DNA from 2 places in the Streptomyces sp. NPDC098101 genome. Region 1 is predicted to be linked to the other one. Evidence: predicted binding sites of a transcription regulator. Region 1 holds the regulator's gene; the other holds the start of a gene.
The links. Region 1 encodes HspR, which represses chaperone genes until heat shock. Its sites were predicted from a motif close to TTGAGNNNNNNNNNCTCAA; they were not measured.

Region 1 (10,814 bases):
GTCAGAGACGGTCGAGGCGCCCTGCCTCCTGGACCTGTCCCTGCTCCATCCCGATCCCGACGACGCCCGGTGGCTCCGTCCGGTTCCGCCGTCGGCCGCCCTCGCCCAGCTGCTCCAGCCGATCGAGCGCGAAATCCTCGACCGCCGCCGGCGCACGGTCGCCCTGTCGGACGCTTTCGAGCCTTTCATGGCCATCGGCGCCCACGACTCACCGACCACACACGCCATCACCGTGCTCGAGGGCATCGACCGCATCAACGCGAGCCTGGACCGGATCGTCGCCAACTGCCGCAGCGAACTGCTCACCGTCCAGCCCGGCGGCGGCCGCCCCGCCCAGGCCCTGACCGAGGCCCTCCACCGGGTCTCGCCGCTCCTGGGCCGCGGCATCAACATGCGGACCCTCTACCAGCACACCGCGCGCCACACCGAACTCACCCTGACCTACCTGGAGCACGTCGGCCCCGAGGTCCAGGTCCGCACCCTCGAGGAGATCATCGACCGGCTGATCATCGTGGACCGCGAGGTCGCCCTGATCCCGGCCCGCAGCGACCGGCAGATCGCCCTGGAGCTGCGCCACCCCGGCCTGGTCGCCTACCTCGGCGGCGTCTTCGACCAGTTCTGGCGCCTGGCGGTGCCGATCCGGGAGGAGATCCCGTACGACATCAAGACCGACGGCATCGGCGGCGTCCAGCGCTCCATCGCCCGGCTCCTCGTCGAGGGGTACGTGGACGAGGCCATCGCCCGCCGGCTCGGGATGAACGTGCGGACCTGCCGGGCCCACATCGCCAAGCTCGCCGCCACCCTCGGCAGCGGAAGCCGGGCCCAACTCGGCTATCTGATCGCCCAGTCGGGCATTCTCGAACAGGACGACTGACCACCGTGGACACATCGATGGACGGGGACGTGCGGATCGACCTCGACGGCCCCGCCGGGACCCTGCGGGTCTCCGGACCCGGACTGCCCGTCGTGGAGCTCGTACGGGCCCCGGGGACCGCGCCCGCGGACCACGTGCCGATCGGCACCCGCAAGGCCGCCCTCCTCGCGCTCACCGTGGACGGCGTCCCGGCCGTCCTCCGCCCCGCCCGGGGACGGCTGCTGCGCCGCTCCTACCGGGTGGACGCCGTCGTCGGCGGGGTCCGCCACCGGCTCGTCCCCTGCTCGTACGCGGAGAGCCGGCTCACCCGGAACGGGCGGCGGCTCGGCACGCTGATCTCCAGTGGGGACGGGCGGGTGGACCCCGAGTGGCTGCCGGACCGCGCCCCCGAACCGCTCGACGTCGCCGTCGGCACCGCCCTCGCCGCCGCCTTCGGCACCGGGGCCGCCCCCTGGTGGGAGACGGTCGGCGACATCGTGGCCGAGCTGATCCCCTGATCCTCCGAAGACGCGCGTGAGGCCCCCGCCACGGCTGTGACGGGGGCCTCACGGCATGAACTACGGGGCTACTCGCCGCGCTTGGGGCGCCAGACCACCAGCGCGCTCGCCTGCTGCACGTCCTGGTACGGCACGAGGTCGCGCCGGTACGAGGCGTGCACCTGGGCCTCGCGCTGCCGCATCGCCGCCGCCGCGCCGTCCACCGCCGCCGACAGCTCGGCGATCCGGCTCTGGAGCGCCGCGACCTGGTTCTCCAGTTCGATGATGCGCTTGATCCCGGCCAGATTGATGCCCTCGTCCTGCGACAACTGCTGCACCTGGCGGAGCAGTTCGATGTCACGGGCCGAGTAGCGCCGCCCCCGGCCCGCCGTGCGGTCCGGGGAGACCAGACCGAGCCGGTCGTACTGACGGAGGGTCTGGGGATGCAGACCGGACAGCTGGGCCGCCACCGAGATGACGTACACCGGCGACTCGTCGGTCAGTTCGTACGGATTGCGTCGGCGCCCTTCCACCGGGTCACGCTCCCTTCGCGGCCTGGAACAGCTCGGCCCGCGGGTCCTCGGAGGCCGTCGCCTCGCGATAGGTCTCCAGGGCCTCGCGTGCCTTGTCGTCGAGCTCCTTCGGCACGGCGACCTCGACCGTGACGAGCAGGTCGCCGCGCGTGCCGTCCTTGCGGACCGCGCCCTTGCCCCGGGCGCGCATGGTCCGGCCGTTCGGCGTGCCCGCGGGCAGCTTGAGGGTGACCGCGGGGCCGCCGAGGGTCGGCACCTTGACCTCGCCGCCGAGCGCCGCCTCCGTGAAGGAGACCGGCACCGTGACGGTGAGGTTGTCGTCCTTGCGGCCGAAGACCGGGTGGGCGTCGACGTGCACCACGACGTACAGGTCGCCGTTGGGCCCGCCGCGCTCGCCCGGCGCGCCCTTGCCGCGCAGCCGGATCTTCTGGTGGTCGCTCACCCCGGCCGGGATGCGGACCTGCATGGTGCGGGAGGACTTGGCCCGGCCGCTGCCCTTGCAGACGTCGCAGGGGGTCTCGGCGATGAGGCCGCGCCCCTTGCAGTCCACGCAGGGGTCGGTGAGCGAGAAGCCGCCGCCGCTGCCGCGCGAGACCTGCCCCGTGCCGACGCAGGTCGGGCACACCCGGGGCGTGCCGTTCTTGTCGCCGGTGCCCGAACACGCCGTGCACGGCTGCTGGCTGGACATCCGCAGCGGTACGGTCGCGCCCTCGATGGCCTCGGTGAAGCTGAGGGTCACCTCGGACTCGATGTCCTGGCCGCGCCGCGGCTGGGTGCGGGCGCCGCCCCCGCCGCGGTTGAAGAGGCCGCCGAAGACGTCCCCGATGCCGCCGCCACCGCCGCCGAAGCCGCCGGCCCCGCCCTGGGCGCCTCCGAAGAGGTCGCCCAGGTCGAAGTTGAACGAGCCGCCGCCCCCGGGACCGCCGGCCCGCAGGCCGCCGTTCCCGAAGAGCGCGCGGGCGTCGTCGTACTCCTTGCGCCGCTTGGGGTCACCGAGGACGTCGTTCGCCTCGGAGATCTCCTTGAAGCGCTCCTCGGCCTTGGTGTCGCCCTTGTTGGCGTCCGGATGGTTCTCGCGGGCGAGCTTCCGGTACGCCTTCTTGATCTCGGCCTCGGTGGCGTCCTTGGGGACGCCGAGGACCTTGTAGTAGTCCTTCTCGACGAAGTCCTTCGTGCTCATCGACGTCCCTCCTTCCGGACGATCGTTGCGTCACCCCTCGTCGGGGGCACCGCTCTCCTCGTCGGCCGACTTCTTCTCGTCCTTGGCCGGGGCCGCGCCCGGCTGGGGCTCGGCGACGGCCACGCGCGCGGGCCGGATGGTCCGCTCGCCGATCCGATACCCGGGCTGCAGGATCGCCACGCAGGTCGTCTCGGTGACGTCCGGCGCGTACGAGTGCATCAGGGCCTCGTGGATCGTCGGGTCGAAGGGCTCGCCCTCCTTGCCGAACTGCTGCAGACCCATCTTGGCGACGACGGTCTCCAGCGATTCGGCCACCGACTTGAACCCGCCCACGAGCTCGCCGTGGTCCCGGGCCCGGCCGACGTCGTCGAGCACGGGAAGGAGCTCGGACAGGAGGCTCGCGACGGCGATCTCCTTGACCGTGACCCGGTCCCGCTCCACGCGGCGGCGGTAGTTCTGGTACTCGGCCTGGAGCCGCTGGAGGTCCGCGGTGCGCTCGTCGAGCGCGGAGCGCACCTGGTCCAGCTGGGCCGTGAGGCCCGCGTCACCGGCCGGCTTCTGGTTGCTTGCGTCCCCGGCCGGGGCCGTCGCGTCCTCCTGGGCGGAGTTCTCGACGGCCTCGGCGGCGTCGTCAGGGGTGGCGCCGGAGGGGACGTCGGGCTTCTCCTCGAAGCCCGGGGTCTCCTCGGTCACGCCTGGCCACCCTTCTTGGGCTCGTCGTCCACGATCTCGGCGTCGACGACGTCGTCGTCGGCCTTCGCCTGACCGGCACCGGCACCCGCGTCGCCGCCGGCCGCCTGGGCGCCCTGGGCGTCGGCGTAGAGCGCCTGGCCGAGCTTCTGCGAGACGGCCGCGACCTTCTCGGTGGCGGTGCGGATCTCGGCGGTGTCCTCGCCCTTGAGCTTCTCCTTCAGCTCGGCGAGGGCGGCCTCGACCTCGGTCTTGACGTCGCCCGGGACCTTGTCCTCGTTGTCCTTGAGGAACTTCTCGGTCTGGTAGACGAGCTGCTCGCCCTGGTTGCGGGACTCGGCGGCCTCGCGGCGGCGGTGGTCCTCGTCCGCGTACTGCTCGGCCTCCTGGCGCATCCGGTCGACCTCGTCCTTCGGCAGCGAGGAGCCGCCGGTGACGGTCATCTTCTGCTCCTTGCCCGTGCCCAGGTCCTTCGCGGTCACGTGCATGATGCCGTTGGCGTCGATGTCGAAGGCGACCTCGATCTGCGGGACGCCGCGCGGGGCCGGCGGGAGGCCGGTCAGCTCGAACATGCCGAGCTTCTTGTTGTACGCCGCGATCTCGCGCTCGCCCTGGTAGACCTGGATCTGCACGGACGGCTGGTTGTCCTCGGCCGTCGTGAAGATCTCGGACCGCTTGGTCGGGATCGTGGTGTTGCGCTCGATGAGCTTGGTCATGATGCCGCCCTTGGTCTCGATGCCGAGGGACAGCGGGGTCACGTCGAGGAGCAGGACGTCCTTGACCTCGCCCTTGAGGACACCGGCCTGGAGGGCGGCGCCGATGGCGACGACCTCGTCCGGGTTGACGCCCTTGTTGGCGTCCTGGCCGCCGGTCAGCTCCTTGACGAGCTCGGCGACGGCGGGCATACGGGTCGAGCCGCCGACGAGGACGACGTGGTCGATCTCGGAGAGGGCGATGCCCGCGTCCTTGATGACGTTGTGGAACGGGACCTTGCAGCGCTCCAGGAGGTCCGAGGTCAGCTGCTGGAACTGGGCGCGCGTGAGCTTCTCGTCCAGGTGCAGCGGGCCCTCGGCGGAGGCCGTGATGTAGGGCAGGTTGATCGTGGTCTCGGTCGAGGACGAGAGCTCGATCTTGGCCTTCTCGGCCGCCTCGCGGAGGCGCTGGAGGGCCATCTTGTCCTTGGCCAGGTCCACGCCGTGGCCGTTCTGGAACTGCGTCACCAGGTAGTCGACGACGCGCTGGTCCCAGTCGTCGCCACCGAGGTGGTTGTCACCGTTGGTGGCCTTCACCTCGACGACGCCGTCGCCGATCTCCAGGAGGGACACGTCGAAGGTGCCGCCACCGAGGTCGAAGACGAGGATCGTCTGGTCGTCCTTGTCGAGGCCGTAGGCCAGGGCGGCGGCGGTCGGCTCGTTGACGATGCGCAGGACGTTGAGGCCCGCGATCTCACCGGCCTCCTTGGTGGCCTGGCGCTCGGAGTCGTTGAAGTACGCCGGGACGGTGATGACCGCGTCGACGACCTTCTCGCCCAGGTAGGCCTCGGCGTCCCGCTTCAGCTTCTGCAGGATGAAGGCGCTCATCTGCTGCGGGTTGAAGTTCTTGCCGTCGATCTCGATCTTCCAGTCGGTGCCCATGTGGCGCTTGACCGACCGGATGGTCCTGTCGACGTTGGTGACGGCCTGACGCTTGGCCACCTCGCCGACGAGCACCTCGCCGTTCTTCGCGAAGGCGACGACGGACGGCGTGGTCCTGGCGCCCTCGGCGTTGGTGATGACGGTGGGCTCGCCGCCTTCCAGAACGCTGACGACGGAGTTAGTCGTGCCCAGGTCGATGCCGACCGCACGTGCCATTTCGATTCCTCCAGCTGACTGACTTGAGTGGTACTGACTCAAGGATGCACGACACCCCTCCCCGAGTCAACAGACCTGAGCCGCCCCGACTCAACTCTTCACCCGCCCGTCCACTCAGACCCCCACCCCTACGGGCGGAAAAGCGCGTCATCCCCCTCCCCGCGGGGCGACCCGTGAGAGAGTCCGGGTGCCCCTTCCCGGGCAAAGCAGGCATATCCCACGAATATCCCATGATTCTCACGCGGAAGGATGTGGGGGAATGACGGCCGGTACGGACAGGGGGACGACGGGCGAGGCGGCCGCGGTGGCCGCCGGGGGCGGCTCGGTGGGTGCCGGGGGCACGGTGGTCGCCGGGGGCCCGATGGTTGCCGGGGGCGCGGTGGCTGCTGAGGGCGCGGTGGCTGCTGAGGGCGCGGTGGTCGGTCGGGACGCGGTGGCTGCCGGGGGCGCGGCCGGCGGTCGGGACGCGGTGGCTGCTGGAGAGACGGTGTCTGCCGGGGGTGCGCTGGTCGCCGGAGGCGCGGCGGACGGTTCGGACGCGTCGGCCGCCGAGGGGGCGGTGGTCGGTCGGGTTCCGGCCCCCGGCGGGGAGCCTGGGACCGACGAGGGGCTGACGCCCGGTGGAGGGCGAGCCCGCGGTGAGGGGCTGACGTCTGACGGAGAGCCCGCCGCCCCCGATGACAGACCGGCACCCGACAGGGGTGCAGCGCCCGGCGAGGAGGTGGTGCCCGGCGAGGGTCCCGCGCCCGGCGGGGGGTCAGTGCCTGACAGGAGGCCGGTACCTGGCAGAGGGCCGACGCCCAGCGAGAAGCCGACACCCGACCGGAGGCCGGGGCCCGGCAGAGGTCCAGCGGTCGGTGAGGGGCTGGCGCCCGACAGGCGGTCGCCGTCCAGCGGGGAGCCGACACCCGACAGAGAGCCAATGTCCGACGAGGATCCGGCAACCGGCAGGAGGCCGGCGCCCGGCGAAGGGCCCACGCCCGACAGGCGGTCGCCATCCGGCGGAGGGCCGATCTCCGGCGAGGAGCTGGCGCCCAGCAGGAAGCCGGGACCTGACAGGAGCCCGACAGCCGGCGAGGAACCGACACCGAGCACGGGGCCGGCGCCCGGGGAAGGGCCGACATCGAGCAGGGGACCGACGCCCGGCGAGGGATCGATGCCGGGCAGGAGGTCGGCGCCCGGCGAGGAGCCGACACCCGGCAGGGTCCCGGCACCCAACAAAAGACCAGCCCCCCGCAAGGGCGCCGTGTCCAAGCGCGTGTTCGATCTCCTGGGTGGGCTCGCGCTGCTCCTCCTTCTCGCGCCGCTGCTCGGCATCGTCGCCCTTTCCGTCGCGCTCGGGTCGGGGGCGCCCGGGCGCGGGGTGCTGCGTCGCAGGACCGTGGCGGGGCTGGAGGGGCGGGTCTTCACGATGCTGACCTTCCGGACCAGGAGCCCGCTGGCCGCGCTGCCCCTGCTGCTGCACGTCGTGACGGGCCGGATGTCGCTGGTCGGGCCGTGTCCGCTGACCCCGGGCCACCGGGAGTGCGCGGGCGAGGGACGCCGCCGGCTCTCCGTACGGCCGGGGCTGACCGGGCCGTGGCAGATCAGCGGACGTTCGGACCTGCCGTGGGAGGAGCGGGAGCTGCTCGACCTCCACTACGTGGACCACCACTGGCTGGGGACGGACCTGCTCATCCTGGCGCGTACGCTTCCAGCAGTGCGCAGACGCCGCGCGGCGAGCCGCCCGGCAAGGGTTGCCTGAGCGACACAGATCACCGCGAGGGCCCCTGCATCACCCGGCCCCGAACGGGTAATCTCAGCACGGACTAAATAAGTTACCGCTTAGTAGGCCTCAGCTCAGGCACTGAGCGGGCCCGCCCGAGGAGCCCGACATGCAACTCGCCGCGATCATCGTGTCGCTGACGCTGACCGTGGTCGGCGTTGCCCTGCTGGCCCGCGCCATCGGCCAGTTCGTCCGGTACTTCAAGCTGGGCCAGCCCGTCCCGGCCGGAACCCGTACCGACAACCCGTACCAGCGCAGCGTCACCCTGGTCAGGGAGTTCCTCGGCCACACGCGCATGAACCGCTGGGGCATCGTCGGCTTCGCCCACTGGTTCGTCGCGGTCGGCTTCCTGACCCTGCCGCCGACCCTGGCGCAGGCCTTCGGCCAGCTCTTCCAGGCCGACTGGACGCTGCCGGTGATCGGCGGCTTCCTGCCGTTCGAGCTCTACATCGAGTTCATCGGCGTCATGACGATCCTCGGCATCGCGGCCCTGATCGTGATCCGCCTCCTCAGCCTCCCGGGCCGGGCCGGCCGCAAGTCGCGCTTCGCCGGCTCCAAGGCGGGCCAGGCGTACTTCGTCGAGTACGTCATCCTCACCATCGGCCTCGCGATCTACGTGCTGCGCGGCCTGGAGGGCGCGATCCACCACGTCGAGCACTACGAGGCCGCGTACTTCGCCTCGTACCCGCTCGTCCTGGCCTTCAAGGGCCTGAGCCTGCCGGTGCTGCAGAACCTCATCTACTTCACCGCCATGGTGAAGATCAGCACCTCGTTCGTCTGGATGATCGTCGTCTCGCTCAACACCAACATGGGTGTGGCCTGGCACCGCTTCCTCGGCTTCCCGAACATCTGGTTCAAGCGCAAGGCCGACGGCTCCACCGCCCTCGGCGCCCTCCAGCCGATGACCACCGCCGGCAAGGAGATCGACTGGGAGGACCCGGCCGAGGACGCCGTCTTCGGCGTCTCCCAGGTCGAGCAGTTCTCCTGGAAGGGCCTGCTCGACTTCTCCACCTGCACCGAGTGCGGCCGCTGCCAGTCGCAGTGCCCCGCCTGGAACACCGGCAAGCCCCTCTCCCCCAAGCTCCTCATCATGTCGCTGCGCGACCACGCGCACGCCAAGGCGCCCTACCTGCTCGCGGGCGGCGGCAAGACCGTGGAGGGCGACGAGAAGGCCACCGAGGAGCAGCTGAAGGACGTCCCCGCGGCCGCCCTGGCCGAGGCCGAGCGCCCCCTCATCGGCACCGCCGAGGAGAACGGCGTCATCGACCCGGACGTCCTGTGGTCCTGCACCACCTGCGGCGCCTGCGTCGAGCAGTGCCCGGTCGACATCGAGCACATCGACCACATCGTCGACATGCGCCGCTACCAGGTGATGATCGAGTCCGCGTTCCCGTCCGAGGCGGGCACGATGCTCAAGAACCTGGAGAAGAAGGGCAACCCCTGGGGCCTGGCGAAGAAGCAGCGCGTCGAGTGGACCAAGGAGGTCGACTTCGAGGTCCCGATCGTCGGCAAGGACGTCGAGGACCTCTCCGAGGTCGACTACCTGTACTGGGTCGGCTGCGCCGGCGCCCTGGAAGACCGCGCCAAGAAGACGACGAAGGCCTTCGCCGAGCTCCTCCACATCGCGGGCGTCAAGTTCGCGATCATGGGCGGCGAGGAGAAGTGCACCGGCGACTCCCCCCGCCGCCTGGGCAACGAGCCGCTGTTCCAGCAGCTCGGCCAGGAGAACGTCGCCATGCTGAACATGGCGTTCGGCGAGGACGACGAGGACGAGTCGACGAAGAAGCCGAAGTCGGCGAAGAAGATCGTCTCGACCTGCCCGCACTGCTTCAACACCATCGCCAACGAGTACCCGCAGCTCGGCGGCGACTACGAGGTCATCCACCACACCCAGCTGCTCCAGCACCTCATCGACGAGGGCAAGCTGATCCCGGTGACCCCGGTCGAGGGCCTCATCACCTACCACGACCCCTGCTACCTGGGCCGGCACAACAAGGTCTACACGCCTCCGCGCGAGATCATGTCCGCCGTCCCCGGCCTGCGCCAGCAGGAGATGCACCGCCACAAGGAGCGCGGCTTCTGCTGCGGCGCCGGCGGCGCCCGGATGTGGATGGAGGAGCGGATCGGCAAGCGCATCAACAACGAGCGCGTCGAGGAGGCCCTGTCCCTCAACCCGGACATCGTCTCCACCGCCTGCCCCTTCTGCCTCGTCATGCTGACCGACTCGGTCAACGGCAAGAAGAACGACGGCAAGGCCAAGGAGTCCGTGACCGTCGTGGACGTCGCCCAGCTCCTCCTGGACTCGGTGAAGACCCCGGTCGACCCGGAGCCGGCGGAGGAGACCGCGCCGGAGCCCGAGCCCGCCGCGTAAGCACCCGATCACGAGAACGGCCGTCCCGCCTCCGCGCGGGGCGGCCTTTCCCGTACGTACCGTCCCTTAGGGGATGTCACAGGTCAGCCGCAAAGGCGCGCCCGACCGGCGGAAGCGGGTACGTTCATTGACGTGGCTGGATTCAGGAACGGACGCGGCCGGGACAACCGCCCCCCGCAACAACGACCGCAGCAGGCGCCGTACGGGTACAACGCGGCCCCGCCGCCCCACGCACGGCAGCAGTGGCCCCAGCAGGGCCAGGGGCAGCCGCCGTACGGGCAGCAGGGCGGCGGCCAGCAGGGCCAGCAGCCCTACGGGGAGCCGGAGTACTTCGGCGACCCCTACGGGCAGCAGCCCCAGCACCCGCACGCCGCCACGGCGAACAACCCGGGCCACACCCAGATGTTCAGCGTGGACGACCCGTACGGCCCCGCCACGGACCACCACTCCGGCGCGGCGCCCGTCCCGACGGGCCCCCGGCTCCACTGGAAGGCCCTCCTGAGCGGCATCGTGCTGCGCCCCGCGGACACGTTCCTGCGGACGCGGGACCACGCCGTCTGGGGCCCGGCGCTGGTCGTCACCTTCCTCTACGGCCTGCTCGCGATCTTCGGCTTCGACAAGGCCCGCGACGAGGCGATCAACGCGACCCTGTCGACGGCGATCCCGTACGTCCTGATGACCGCCCTCGGCTTCGTCCTCGGCGGCCTGATCCTGGGCGCGGTCACCCACACCCTGGCCCGCCAGCTGGGCGGCGACGGCGCCTGGCAGCCGACCGTCGGCCTGTCGATGCTGATCATGTCGATCACGGACGCGCCCCGGCTCGTCTTCGCCCTCTTCCTCGGCGGCGAGAACGGCCTGGTCCAGGTCGTCGGCTGGCTGACCTGGCTGGCGGCGGGCGCCCTCTTCACCCTCATGGTGAGCCGCTCCCACGACCTGCCCTGGCCGAAGGCCCTGGGCGCCTCGGCGATCCAGCTGGCGGCACTGCTGAGCCTGATCAAGCTGGGCACGCTGTAACGCGTACGAACACGGAGAAGGCCCCCGCCGGGTTGTCGGCGGGGGCCTTCTCGCGTTCGCT
Region 2 (10,814 bases), on a different contig from region 1:
TGGCCGCCTGTTACGCCGAAGGCCCCGAGACGCCCAGGTCACAGGTGTGCAAGGACCTCGTCGCCGACTCCGGCACCCAGCCGCTCTACGACTGGAACGAGGTCAACATCGCCAACGCGGACGGACAGCACCGGTCCCTCATCCCGGACGGCAAGCTCTGCTCGGCGAACCGCGAGAAGTACCGGGCCCTGGACTGGGCGCGCACCGACTGGCCCGCGACGGCGGTCGCCGCCGGCTCCTTCGACTTCAAGGTCCGGGCGACGGCGGCCCATTCGGGCACCATGACGGTCTACATCACCAAGGCCGGCTTCGACCCGACCCAGCCCCTGAAGTGGTCGGACCTGGACGCCACCCCGGTCGCCGTCCACCACACCACCCGCACCGCCACCGACGGCTACTACAACTTCACCGGCACCCTGCCGGCCCGCACCGGCCGCCACGTCGTCTACAAGGTGTGGCAGCGCAACGACAGCCCCGAGGCCTTCTACAGCTGCTCGGACGTCACCTTCGGCGGTACGGCGGCCAAGGCCGCGACCCCGGCGAAGGCCCCGACCGAGGCGAAGATCGCGGCGGGCGCCGCCCTGTCCACCGTGAGCCACGCGGGCCACGGCGGCGACGAGCGGCCCCCGGCGCTCTCCGCCGAGGCCGCCGGCACCTCCTCCCCCCTGGTACCGGCCCTCGCGGGCGCGGGCGCCCTCGCCGCCTTCGCGGCGGGCAGCCTGCTCCTGGGCCGCCGCCGGAACACGTCCGCCTCCTGACGCACCCCCACGCGTCCCCGGGACGCCGCCCGGTCCCGCTCGGTCCGGGCGGCACCTAGGAGCCGGACGGCCCGAGCGGGAAGAGGGCGGCGAGCCGGGGCAGGGCCAACCCCTCCGGCCCGGCCGCCCCGCGCTCCTCGCCCTCTTCCCCCTCGTCCTCGTCCTCTTCGTCCTCCGCGGCCTCCACCGCTTCGAGGAACTCCTCCCCGTCGTCGTCCTCCTGGCCGGTCAGCTCGTCGTACGCGTCCTGGGCGACGTAGTCGAGCTCCTCCCACTCGGGCCACTCGTCGTCGTCCCACTCGCCGTGGTGCCGCCCCACGAGCGCCCGCACGTCGGACACGTCGGCCAGCGCGTCCGGGTCGGCGAGCACCGACGCGTACACCTTCCGTCCCTGGCCCACCAGCCAGAGGGTGAAGTAGTGGAAGCCGTCGTCGGTGCAGCGGCCGCCCTCGATCAGGTCCGCCGCCCTCCACAGCGCGTGCGTGTCGGCCGCCCCGCACGCCTTCTCCAGGCGCACCTGGAACGCCACGCTCTCCCCGGCCGGACGCCGCAGCAGCTCCCCCTCCAGCCACTCCAGCCGCTCGTCCCGGGTGCCGGGGCGGCCGCTCAACTCGTCGATGAGAGCCCAGAAGGCGTCTTCGTTCATGCGTACGATCATGACAGCCGGGACTGACATCGCGGAGCCGCCCCCGGACCGGCGTCCGGACGTGCCGGAGCGGGGTGCCCCCGAGGGAACACCCCGCTCTCGACCAGGGGTTACGCGGCCACGCCCACCGGCACCTCCGCCGGGGCGAGGGCGATCTCCAGGACCTGCCGGACGTCCGTCACGGGGTGGACCTCCAGCTTCTCCAGGATCTCGGCCGGGACGTCGTCCAGGTCGGCCTCGTTCCGCTTGGGGATCACGACCGTGGTGATGCCCGCCCGGTGCGCGGCGAGCAGCTTCTGCTTCACGCCGCCGATGGGCAGGACCCGGCCGGTGAGGGAGACCTCGCCGGTCATGGCCACGTCCGTGCGGACGAGCCGGCCGCTCAGCAGGGAGGCGAGGGCGGTCGTCATCGTGATGCCCGCGCTCGGCCCGTCCTTGGGGACCGCGCCCGCCGGGAAGTGGATGTGCACGCCCCGGTCCTTGAGGCCGGTGACGGGCAGCTCCAGCTCCGCGCCGTGCGAGCGGAGGAAGGAGAGCGCGATCCGCGCCGACTCCTTCATCACGTCGCCCAGCTGTCCGGTGAGGGTGAGCCCCGCGGCGCCGGTCTCCGGGTCGGCCAGGGAGGCCTCCACGAAGAGGACGTCGCCGCCCGCGCCGGTCACCGCGAGTCCGGTGGCGACGCCCGGCACGGCCGTCCGGCGCTCGGCCGGGTCCTGCGCCGACTCGGGCACGTGGTGCGGACGTCCGATCAGCTCCCGCAGGTCCTCCGGACGGACCGTGAACGGCAGCTCGCGGTCGCCCAGTTCGTGCTGGGCCGCGACCTTCCGCAGCAGCCGGGAGATCGCCCGCTCCAGGGTGCGGACGCCGGCCTCGCGGGTGTACTCGCCGGCCAGCTTCCGCAGCGACGCCTCCTCCAGGACGACCTCGCCGGGCTCCAGGCCCGCCCGCTCCAGCTGCCGGGGCAGCAGGTGGTCGCGGGCGATGACGACCTTCTCGTCCTCGGTGTAGCCGTCGAGCCGCACCAGTTCCATGCGGTCGAGGAGGGCCTCCGGGATGGACTCCAGGACGTTCGCGGTGGCCAGGAAGACCACGTCGGAGAGGTCGAGCTCGACCTCCAGGTAGTGGTCGCGGAAGGTGTGGTTCTGCGCCGGGTCGAGGACTTCGAGGAGCGCCGCCGCGGGGTCGCCGCGGAAGTCGGAGCCGACCTTGTCGATCTCGTCGAGCAGGACCACCGGGTTCATGGACCCGGCCTCCTTGATCGCGCGGACGATCCGGCCGGGCAGGGCGCCCACGTACGTGCGCCGGTGGCCGCGGATCTCCGCCTCGTCCCGGACGCCGCCGAGGGCGACCCGGACGAACTCGCGGCCCATCGCGTGGGCGACGGACTCGCCGAGGGAGGTCTTGCCGACGCCGGGCGGGCCGACGAGGGCGAGGACGGCTCCGCCCCGGCGCCCGCCGACCACGCCGAGCCCCCGGTCGGCGCGCCGCTTGCGCACCGCCAGGTACTCGGTGATCCGCTCCTTCACGTCGTCCAGGCCGGCGTGCTCGGCGTCGAGCACCGCGCGGGCGCCCCGGATGTCGTACCGGTCCTCGGTCCGCTCGTTCCAGGGCAGTTCGAGGATCGTGTCGAGCCAGGTGCGGATCCAGGAGCCCTCGGGGGACTGGTCGCTGGACCGCTCCAGCTTCTCGACCTCCTTGAGGGCGGCGTCGCGCACCTTCTCGGGCAGGTCGGCGGCCTCCACGCGGGCGCGGTAGTCGTCGGACTCGTCGCCCTCGGCCTCGCCGTTGAGGTCGCGGAGCTCCTTGCGGACGGCTTCGAGCTGGCGGCGGAGCAGGAACTCGCGCTGCTGCTTGTCGACGCCCTCCTGGACGTCCTTGGCGATGGTCTCGGCGACGTCCTGCTCGGCGAGGTGCTCGCGGAGCCGGGCGGTGGCCAGGCGCAGCCGGGCGACCGGGTCGGCGGTCTCCAGGAGCTCGATCCGCTGGGCGACGGTCAGGAAGGGCGAGTAGCCGGAGTTGTCGGCGAGGGCGCCGACGCCGTCGATCTGCTGGACGCGGTCGACGACCTGCCAGGCCCCGCGCTTCTTGAGCCAGGTGGTGGCCAGCGCCTTGTACTCCTTGACCAGCTCGGTCACGGAGCCGGGCAGCGGGTCGGGCAGGGTCTCCTCGACGGCGGTGCCCTCGACCCACAGGGCGGCGCCGGGGCCGGTCGTCCCGGCACCGATGCGGACGCGGCCCCGGCCGCGCACGAGCGCGCCCGGGTCGCCGTCGGACAGGCGTCCCACCTGCTCGACGGTCCCGAGGACGCCGGTGGCGGCGTAGGTGCCGTCGACGCGGGGCACGAGCAGCACCCGCGGCTTCCCCTCTCCGGGCCGTGCGGCGGCCTGGGCGGCCTCGACGGCGGCCCGTACGTCGTTGTCGGACAGGTCCAGCGGCACCACCATTCCGGGCAGCACGACCTCGTCGTCGAGCGGCAGCACAGGCAGAGTGAGCGGCGCGGACGCCATGGACTCAGAAGCCATGATCTCCCCTTCGGCAGTCAAGTTGAGCTGTACGGACTCAATGCATGTGAGCCCGTGAATGTTCCCGGACGCCTGTTCGCTCTGAGCGATCACTCTCGCGCATCTCGCCGAACAGCCGATGTAATACCTCCATGGATATGCGAGCCATTACATCGGCGTGGGTGGAGGGCTGGACCGTCTCCCGGGGCACCTCGGCCGCCGTCGACCAGCCGTGGGGGTACCGGATCGACGTGGGCCTCCCCCGGCACGTCCTGCGGCACGTGCTGCCCGCGCCCGACGCGGCCACCGTCGGCGCGCTCTGCGAGCGGCTCACCGAGCCGTACAGCTGGCTCAAGGTGATGGCGGACGCCGAGGAGGTGGCGCCGTGGATCACCGAGGGGTGGACGATCCCCGACGACCCCGGCTTCATGATGGTCAAGCCGCTGGACCCCGGCGCCCGCCCCGCGCCGCCCGAGGGGTACGCACGGAACGTCGAGGTCCGGGACGGCGTCGTCCGGGTCCGGATCCTCGCCCCGGACGGCACCCTCGCCGCCCGGGGGCAGATCGCCCCGACCGGCGCCACCGCCGTCGCCGACCAGATCGAGACGGACCCGGCGCACCGGCGCCGGGGCCTCGGCGCGAACGTCGTGCTCACCCTGGAGGCCGCCGCCGCGCAGGCGGGCGCCGCGACCGGAGTGCTCTCCGCCACCACGGACGGCCGAGGGCTCTACGCCGCGCTGGGCTGGGAGTACCGGGGGCCGCTGACCGGGATCGTACGGGGCGAGGTCTGAGCCCCGGACGCTCCGGACGGCGGCGGAATCCCGTCGTCCGGCTGCGGGGAGGCGCCCCGCCGGGCATCCTCCTCCCATGAGTCCCACGAGACGAGGCGGACGGGGAAGACGATGCGGGGCCGTGCTGCTCGCGGCGGTCCTGGCGGGCGGCGCGACCGGCTGCGGCTCGGGCTCCGGCACTCCCCCGGCACCCGGCGCACCCGGAACCACGGCCGGACCGAGCGCGTCGGGCCCGACGACCGGACCCGGCACCCCCGGCACCACGACCGGACCCGGCACCCCCCGCACCACGGGCGGGCCGAGCGCCCCGAGGGACGACCCCCGGCCGGGCCAGGTCCTCGTCCGGGTTACCGTGACCGGCGGTTTCGCCGGGGTCCGGAACCGGCTCGTCGTCCACCGGGACGGGGCGTGGACGGTCCAATCCGGCGACAAGCCGCCCCGGACCGGCCGGCAGACCCCCGCCGAGGCCGCCGAGCTGCGCGCGGCCCTGGAGGACCCCGCGTTCGCCCTCGTACCGGCGCGACCGACCGGACGGCCGATCGCCGACGGCTTCCAGTACGAGGTGGCCTACCGCCACCGCGTGGTCGTCGCGGGCGACGGCGACCGCCCGCCCGCGCTCCAGCGCGTCTTCGACGCCCTGCCGGAGGGCGGCCCGCCGACGAGTCCCTGAGGCCGCCCCGGCGCCCGGTCTCCCGATCCGTGAACCGAACCGTGAACCGAACCGGGGCCCGTCCGCGATAGAGAGGGCGTGAGACTGTCGCGCCCCACGGGGGGAGGCCCCTCCGGGGGCGACGAGGACGACGCGGCGCTGCTGCGCGCGGTGGCCCGGGGGGACACCGGGGCGCTCGCCGTGCTCTACGACCGGCACGCCGGCTGGCTGCACGCCCGGCTCGCCCGGCGCTGCCCCGACGAGGAGACCGTGCGGGAGGTCCTCCAGGACACCTTCGTCACGGTCTGGCGCTCGGCCGGCGGGCACCGGGGCCGGGGCGAGGCGGGCGGCTGGCTCTGGGTGATCGCCGCCCGGCGCCTGGTGGACGCGCGGCGGGCCGGGGCCCGCGCCGCACGCGCCCCGGCCGCGCCGGAGCCCGCCGCTCCCGCCCCGTCCGCCGAGGACCGGGTGCTCGCGGGCCTGGAGTACGGGGAGGTCGGCGCCGCCCTGGACCGGATCTCGCCCGAGCTCGCCGAGGTCCTGCGCGCCACCGTCGTCGACGGCCTGACGACCCGTGAGGCGGCCCGGCTGCTCGGCATACCCGAGGGCACCGTCAAGACCCGCGCCCTGCGCGCCCGCCGGGAGCTGCGCGCCGCCCTCGACGCCGGACGCGCCCGGGGCCCGCACCCCCTGGGAGGCACCGCGTGAGCCGCCGCACGAGCCGCCGCACGGAGCCTTCCTGGCACGTCGCCGAAGACCTGGCCGCCCGGTACGCGGCGGGCACCGTCCCCGAGACCGACGCCTGGTCCCTGGAGAAGCACGTCGAGTCCTGCCCGGCCTGCGCGGTCCGCGTCTCGGCGGCGGTGCGGGCCGGGGCGGCGGGCCCGGTCCTCGCCTCCGTACGGACGGAACTCCTGGCCTCGCTGGGACACGCCCCGGAGGCACCCGCCCCGGGCCCCCTCGGGCGGCGGGCGCGGCTCTGGTGGTCCGCCGGGCCCGCGCTGCGCGGCTCCTGGCTGGTGGCGGTGGTCCTCGTCGTCGGCGGGGCGTTCGGGCTCGCCCACGGGGCCGGGGTCCAGGGCGCGCGGAGCTGGCTGCTCACCGTCTCCCCCCTCCTGCCGCTCGCCGGGGTCGCCGTCTCGTACGGACGGCACGCCGACCCGCTGCACGAGATCACCGCCGCCACCCCGTCCGGCGGGCTGCGGCTGCTGCTCACCCGCACCGCCGCCGTGCTCGCCGTGTGCGTCCCCCTGCTGACCGCCTGCGGTGCCCTGCTGCCGCGCGCCGCCGGGTCCCCGGGGGCCGCCGCCTGGCTGCTTCCGGGCCTCGCCCTGACCCTGGCGGCGCTGGCGCTCGGCTCGTTCGTCGGCTGCCGGGCGGCGGCCGCGACGCTCGGCGGCGGGTGGCTGCTCGCCGTCGCGCGCTCCCTCGTCGGGGCCCCGGACGCCGCCGGCGTCGCCCCGTACGTCACGGGCCCCGCCGTCCAGGGCGTCTGGGCCGCCGCCGCGCTGGCCTGCGCGGCCCTCCTCGCCCTGCGCCGCCGTTCCTTCGACCACCTGGAGACCCGGTGAACCCGCCGACCGCCGTCGCGGTGTCCGGACTGACCGTCCGGCACCGCCGCACCCTCGCCCTCGACGCGCTCGACCTCTCCCTCGGCCCCGGCGTCCACGGTCTGCTCGGCCCCAACGGGGCCGGGAAGACCTCCCTCATACGGGTCCTCGCGACCGTCGCCGCCCCCTCCTCCGGCCGGGTGGAGCTCCTCGGCGGCGACGCCACGGACCACCGCGAGCGCACCGGGATCCGGCGCCGGCTCGGCTACCTGCCGCAGGAGTTCGGGTACTACCCGGCCTTCACCGTCCGGGAGTTCGTCGAGTACGTCGCCTGGCTCAAGGAACTGCCGTCCGACCGGGCCCCGGCGGCCGTGGAGCGGGCCGTGCGGCGGGTCGGGCTCGCCGACCGGATCGACGCCCGGATGAAGACCCTGTCGGGCGGGATGGTCCGGCGCGCGGGCATCGCGCAGGCCCTCGTGAACGACCCGGACCTGCTGCTGCTCGACGAGCCGACCGCCGGGCTCGACCCGGAGCAGCGCGTCGACTTCCGCGCCCTGCTGCGGGAGCTCGGCGCGGAGGCGACGGTGGTCGTCTCGACGCACCTGGTCGAGGACGTGGCGGCGGCCTGCGCCGAGGTCGCCCTGCTCGAGGCGGGCCGGCTCGCCTTCCGGGGCACGACGGCCGAACTCACGGCGCTCGGAGGGACCCCGGACGGGGCCGCCGACCCCACGACGAGCGCGGTGGAACGCGGCTACACGGCCGCCCTGCGCGCCCACCGCTCCCGTACGGGGGCGGGGACGGGGGCCCTGCGGTGACGACCGCCTCCCGCGTCCGGTCGTGCGGGGTCGCCCCGGTGACGGTCGCCGCCGCCCGGGAAGAACCCGCAGGTGACCGCGCCCCGTCCCGTACGGGGCGGCCCCGGTCCCGTACGCCGATCGCCGTCCCCGCTCCCCGTCCCCGTACGAGAAAGGCCCTCCCGTGACCGCCGTCCTCGACCCGCCCCGTACGGGAAGGCCCCCGGCCGTCCCCCCGCTCCGGACCGAGCTGCGGCGCGGGCTCGGGCCCTGGACCGGTGCCGCCGTGCTGGTGGTCGTCCTGGTGACGATGTACGGCAAGGGCGGCTGGCAGGGCCGGTGGGCCGACACCACGAACCTGCTGCACGTCGCCGTCGGCGTGTTCTGCGTGCCCCTCGCCCTCGCGGCGGGCTGTTGGCAGGGCGGCCGGGACCGGCGGCGCGGCACGGCCGAGCTGTGGGAGTCCGTCCCCCGCCCTCCCCTGCGCCGCCTGCTCGTCGCGGTCTCACCGTCCGCCCTCTGGCCCGCCGCCGGACTGCTCCTCGCCGACGCCGTCTGCCTGCTCTCCACCTGGCCGTACGTGTCCGCCGGACGCCCCTTCCTCGAACTGCTCGCCGCCGACGCGGTCGCGCTCGCCGCCGCCGGTGCCCTCGGCCACGTCGCCGGACGCCTGGTCCGGTGGCGGCTCGCCGCCCCGCTCCTGGGGATCGTGGGGTACGTGGTCCTCCTCTTCTCCGCGTACGCGGAGAACTCCACGCGCTGGCTCGGCCCGGCCGGCGAGCACGCCTCCCCCTGGGACCGGCCGGTGTGGTGGTACGCCCCCGCGTCCATGGCGTGGACGGCCGGGCTCGCGCTCGCCGCGCTCCTCGCGCACGGCCTGCGCCCGGCCCGGCTGCGGCCGCTCGCCCTGGTCCCGCTGGCCGTCGCGGTCGCCGCCGCGTCCCTGATCCTGCGCCTGCCGGAGGACGAGGGGCCGTGGCGCCCGGACCCGGCCCTGGCCCGGCCGGTCTGCGACGACGGCGTCCCGCGGGTGTGCGTGACGGCCCTGGACGCGAAGCTGCTGCCGGAGGTGTCGGCGGCCCTCGCCCCGCTGAACGCGCGCCTGGCGGGGCTGCCCGGCGCCCCCGTCCGCTGGGTGACCGGACCGTACGGGGCCACGCGCCCCGGTGACGTCGAGCTGCCCGACCCCTGGGAGGACGCGACCCGCAGCCGGCTCACCCGCCCCGACCTGTACCGGAACTCGGCGGTGACCTGGCTGTTCTCGGCCACCTGCACGACGGGCGCCCTCGCGGGCCCGGCCGCCGAGCGGGCGGGCCTCGTCCACCTCGCCGTCATCGAATGGCTGGCGCCGACCCCCGAGGACTACGGCCCCGCCACCACCGACGCGCAGCCGTACATCGACCGGCTCCGCGCCAAGTCGCCCGCCGGGCAACGCGCTTACCTCACCCGCTACCTGGCGGCGGACGCCTGCGACCCGGACGGGGTGCCGATCCCGTGAAGCCCCTCTCCCCCCTCCTCCTCTACGCCCGCTCCCGCGCCCTGCCCGGCGCGCTCGTCGCCCTCGCCGGTACGGCGGCGGTCGCCGCGGGGACGGCCCGATGGCTGGAAACGATCCCCGGTTCCGGCCCCTCGGACCGGCTCCCGGTCGTCGTCCTCGGCCCGCTGCTCGCGGCGGCCGCCGTCGGCACCTGCCTGCGCGCGCCGAGCGACGAGCTGGACCGGACGGCGGTCCGCGCGTGGTGGCCGCGCCGGCTCGCCCACCTCCTCGTCCCGGCCGCGCTCGCCGCGCTCCTGCTCGCCCTGGCCGTGCCCGGCCACCCGGCGGAGTTCGGCGCTCCGGCGGCCGTCCGGAACACGCTGGGCCTGGTGGGCGTCGCGGCGGCCTCCGCCGTCCTCCTCGGCGCCCGCCTCAGCTGGCTCCCGCCCGCCCTCTACGCGGGCGCGGTCCCCCTGGCGGCCCCCGCCGGGGCGGGCGGCGCGGCGGACTGGTGGGCCTGGGTGGCCCGGCCGGGCCCGCAGGGCGGGGCGTGGACGGCGGCGGCGCTCGCCTTCGCGGCGGGCACGGCCCTGTACGCGTGGCGGGGCGCCCGGCACGGGCCCGGCGGACGCTGAAGCGGGCCCGGACCCGGCGGACCCGGCGGACCCAGCAGATCCGGCGGACCCGGCGGACCCGGCGGGCGTCGAAAGGCCGGAACAAGGCGCCGGGCGGTGCGGTCCGGGCGTCCGGCGCGTGGCCTCCCGGGGGTGGGGCCGGGTGGGGGTGGGCCTGGGTGGAGGGGGCGGAGGAGGGGCTTCCGGGAAGGGGCTCTGGCCACGACTGCCCGGTCCCGTAACGCGTTTGTGGTCGTCACGGCCGTCCGGCGAGGATGGCGGGAACCATCCGACGAGACGACGAGAGCGGAGCGACCGACGATGTCAGGACCCGTGACCCTCGACCGGCGCGAAGGACCCCACGGAGAGGTCGTCCTGCGCCGCCGCGACGAGCACTACGAGATCATCGCCAACGGCACCTTCCTGATGGACACCTCCGACGGGCGTTCCGAGCGGCTCCTGATCGACGCGGCCCTCGCCGCGCTCCCCGAGGAGCGCCGGGCCGGCGCCTCCGTGCTCGTCGGCGGGCTCGGCGTCGGCTTCTCCCTCGCCCACGCCGCCGCCGACCCCCGCTGGGGCCGGATCGTGGTCGCCGAGCGCGAGGAGGCGATCATCGACTGGCACCGGCGGGGACCGCTCGCCGCGGTCTCCGGGGCCGCGCTCGCCGATCCCCGGACCGTGATCCTGCACACGGACCTGGTGGAGCACGTCCGCACCTCGACCGACACCTACGACGCCCTCTGCCTGGACATCGACAACGGCCCCGACTGGACGGTCACCGAGGACAACGAATCCCTTTACTCCGCCGAGGGGTTGGCGGCCTGCGCGGCCCGGCTGAACCCGGGCGGGATCCTCGCCGTGTGGTCCGCGCGGCCCTCCGATGATTTCGAAGCAACCTTGCGGAATGCCGGATTCAGCGGGGTACGGACGGAAGAGGTGCCCGTTGCCCGGGGCGTCCCGGACGCGGTCCACCTCGCCGTGCGTCCCGGCTGACTCCTGGATAGCCGGGACACCACCGGTACCTCTAGGCTGCT

Region 2: a site for HspR is predicted at 3,949-3,967, ahead of lon (endopeptidase La). Genes of this name have one in related genera too.

The regions. Positions count from the first base shown of each region.
Region 1 is NZ_JBIWAS010000005.1:294,788-305,601, reverse strand. Features, by position in the region: gene ACIQVI_RS24270 (helix-turn-helix transcriptional regulator) at 1-874, shown strand, start outside; gene ACIQVI_RS24265 (hypothetical protein) at 892-1,371, shown strand; gene ACIQVI_RS24260 (heat shock protein transcriptional repressor HspR) at 1,440-1,883, opposite strand; gene dnaJ (molecular chaperone DnaJ) at 1,888-3,063, opposite strand; gene grpE (nucleotide exchange factor GrpE) at 3,094-3,756, opposite strand; gene dnaK (molecular chaperone DnaK) at 3,753-5,603, opposite strand; gene ACIQVI_RS24240 (sugar transferase) at 6,850-7,347, shown strand; gene ACIQVI_RS24235 ((Fe-S)-binding protein) at 7,478-9,739, shown strand; gene ACIQVI_RS24230 (Yip1 family protein) at 9,872-10,753, shown strand.
Region 2 is NZ_JBIWAS010000003.1:980,013-990,826, reverse strand. Features, by position in the region: gene ACIQVI_RS17560 (lytic polysaccharide monooxygenase) at 1-758, shown strand, start outside; gene ACIQVI_RS17555 (DUF4240 domain-containing protein) at 814-1,404, opposite strand; gene lon (endopeptidase La) at 1,515-3,926, opposite strand; gene ACIQVI_RS17545 (GNAT family N-acetyltransferase) at 4,058-4,696, shown strand; gene ACIQVI_RS17540 (hypothetical protein) at 4,818-5,366, shown strand; gene ACIQVI_RS17535 (RNA polymerase sigma factor) at 5,445-6,053, shown strand; gene ACIQVI_RS17530 (zf-HC2 domain-containing protein) at 6,050-6,916, shown strand; gene ACIQVI_RS17525 (ABC transporter ATP-binding protein) at 6,913-7,710, shown strand; gene ACIQVI_RS17520 (hypothetical protein) at 7,874-9,187, shown strand; gene ACIQVI_RS17515 (hypothetical protein) at 9,184-9,801, shown strand; gene ACIQVI_RS17510 (spermidine synthase) at 10,102-10,773, shown strand.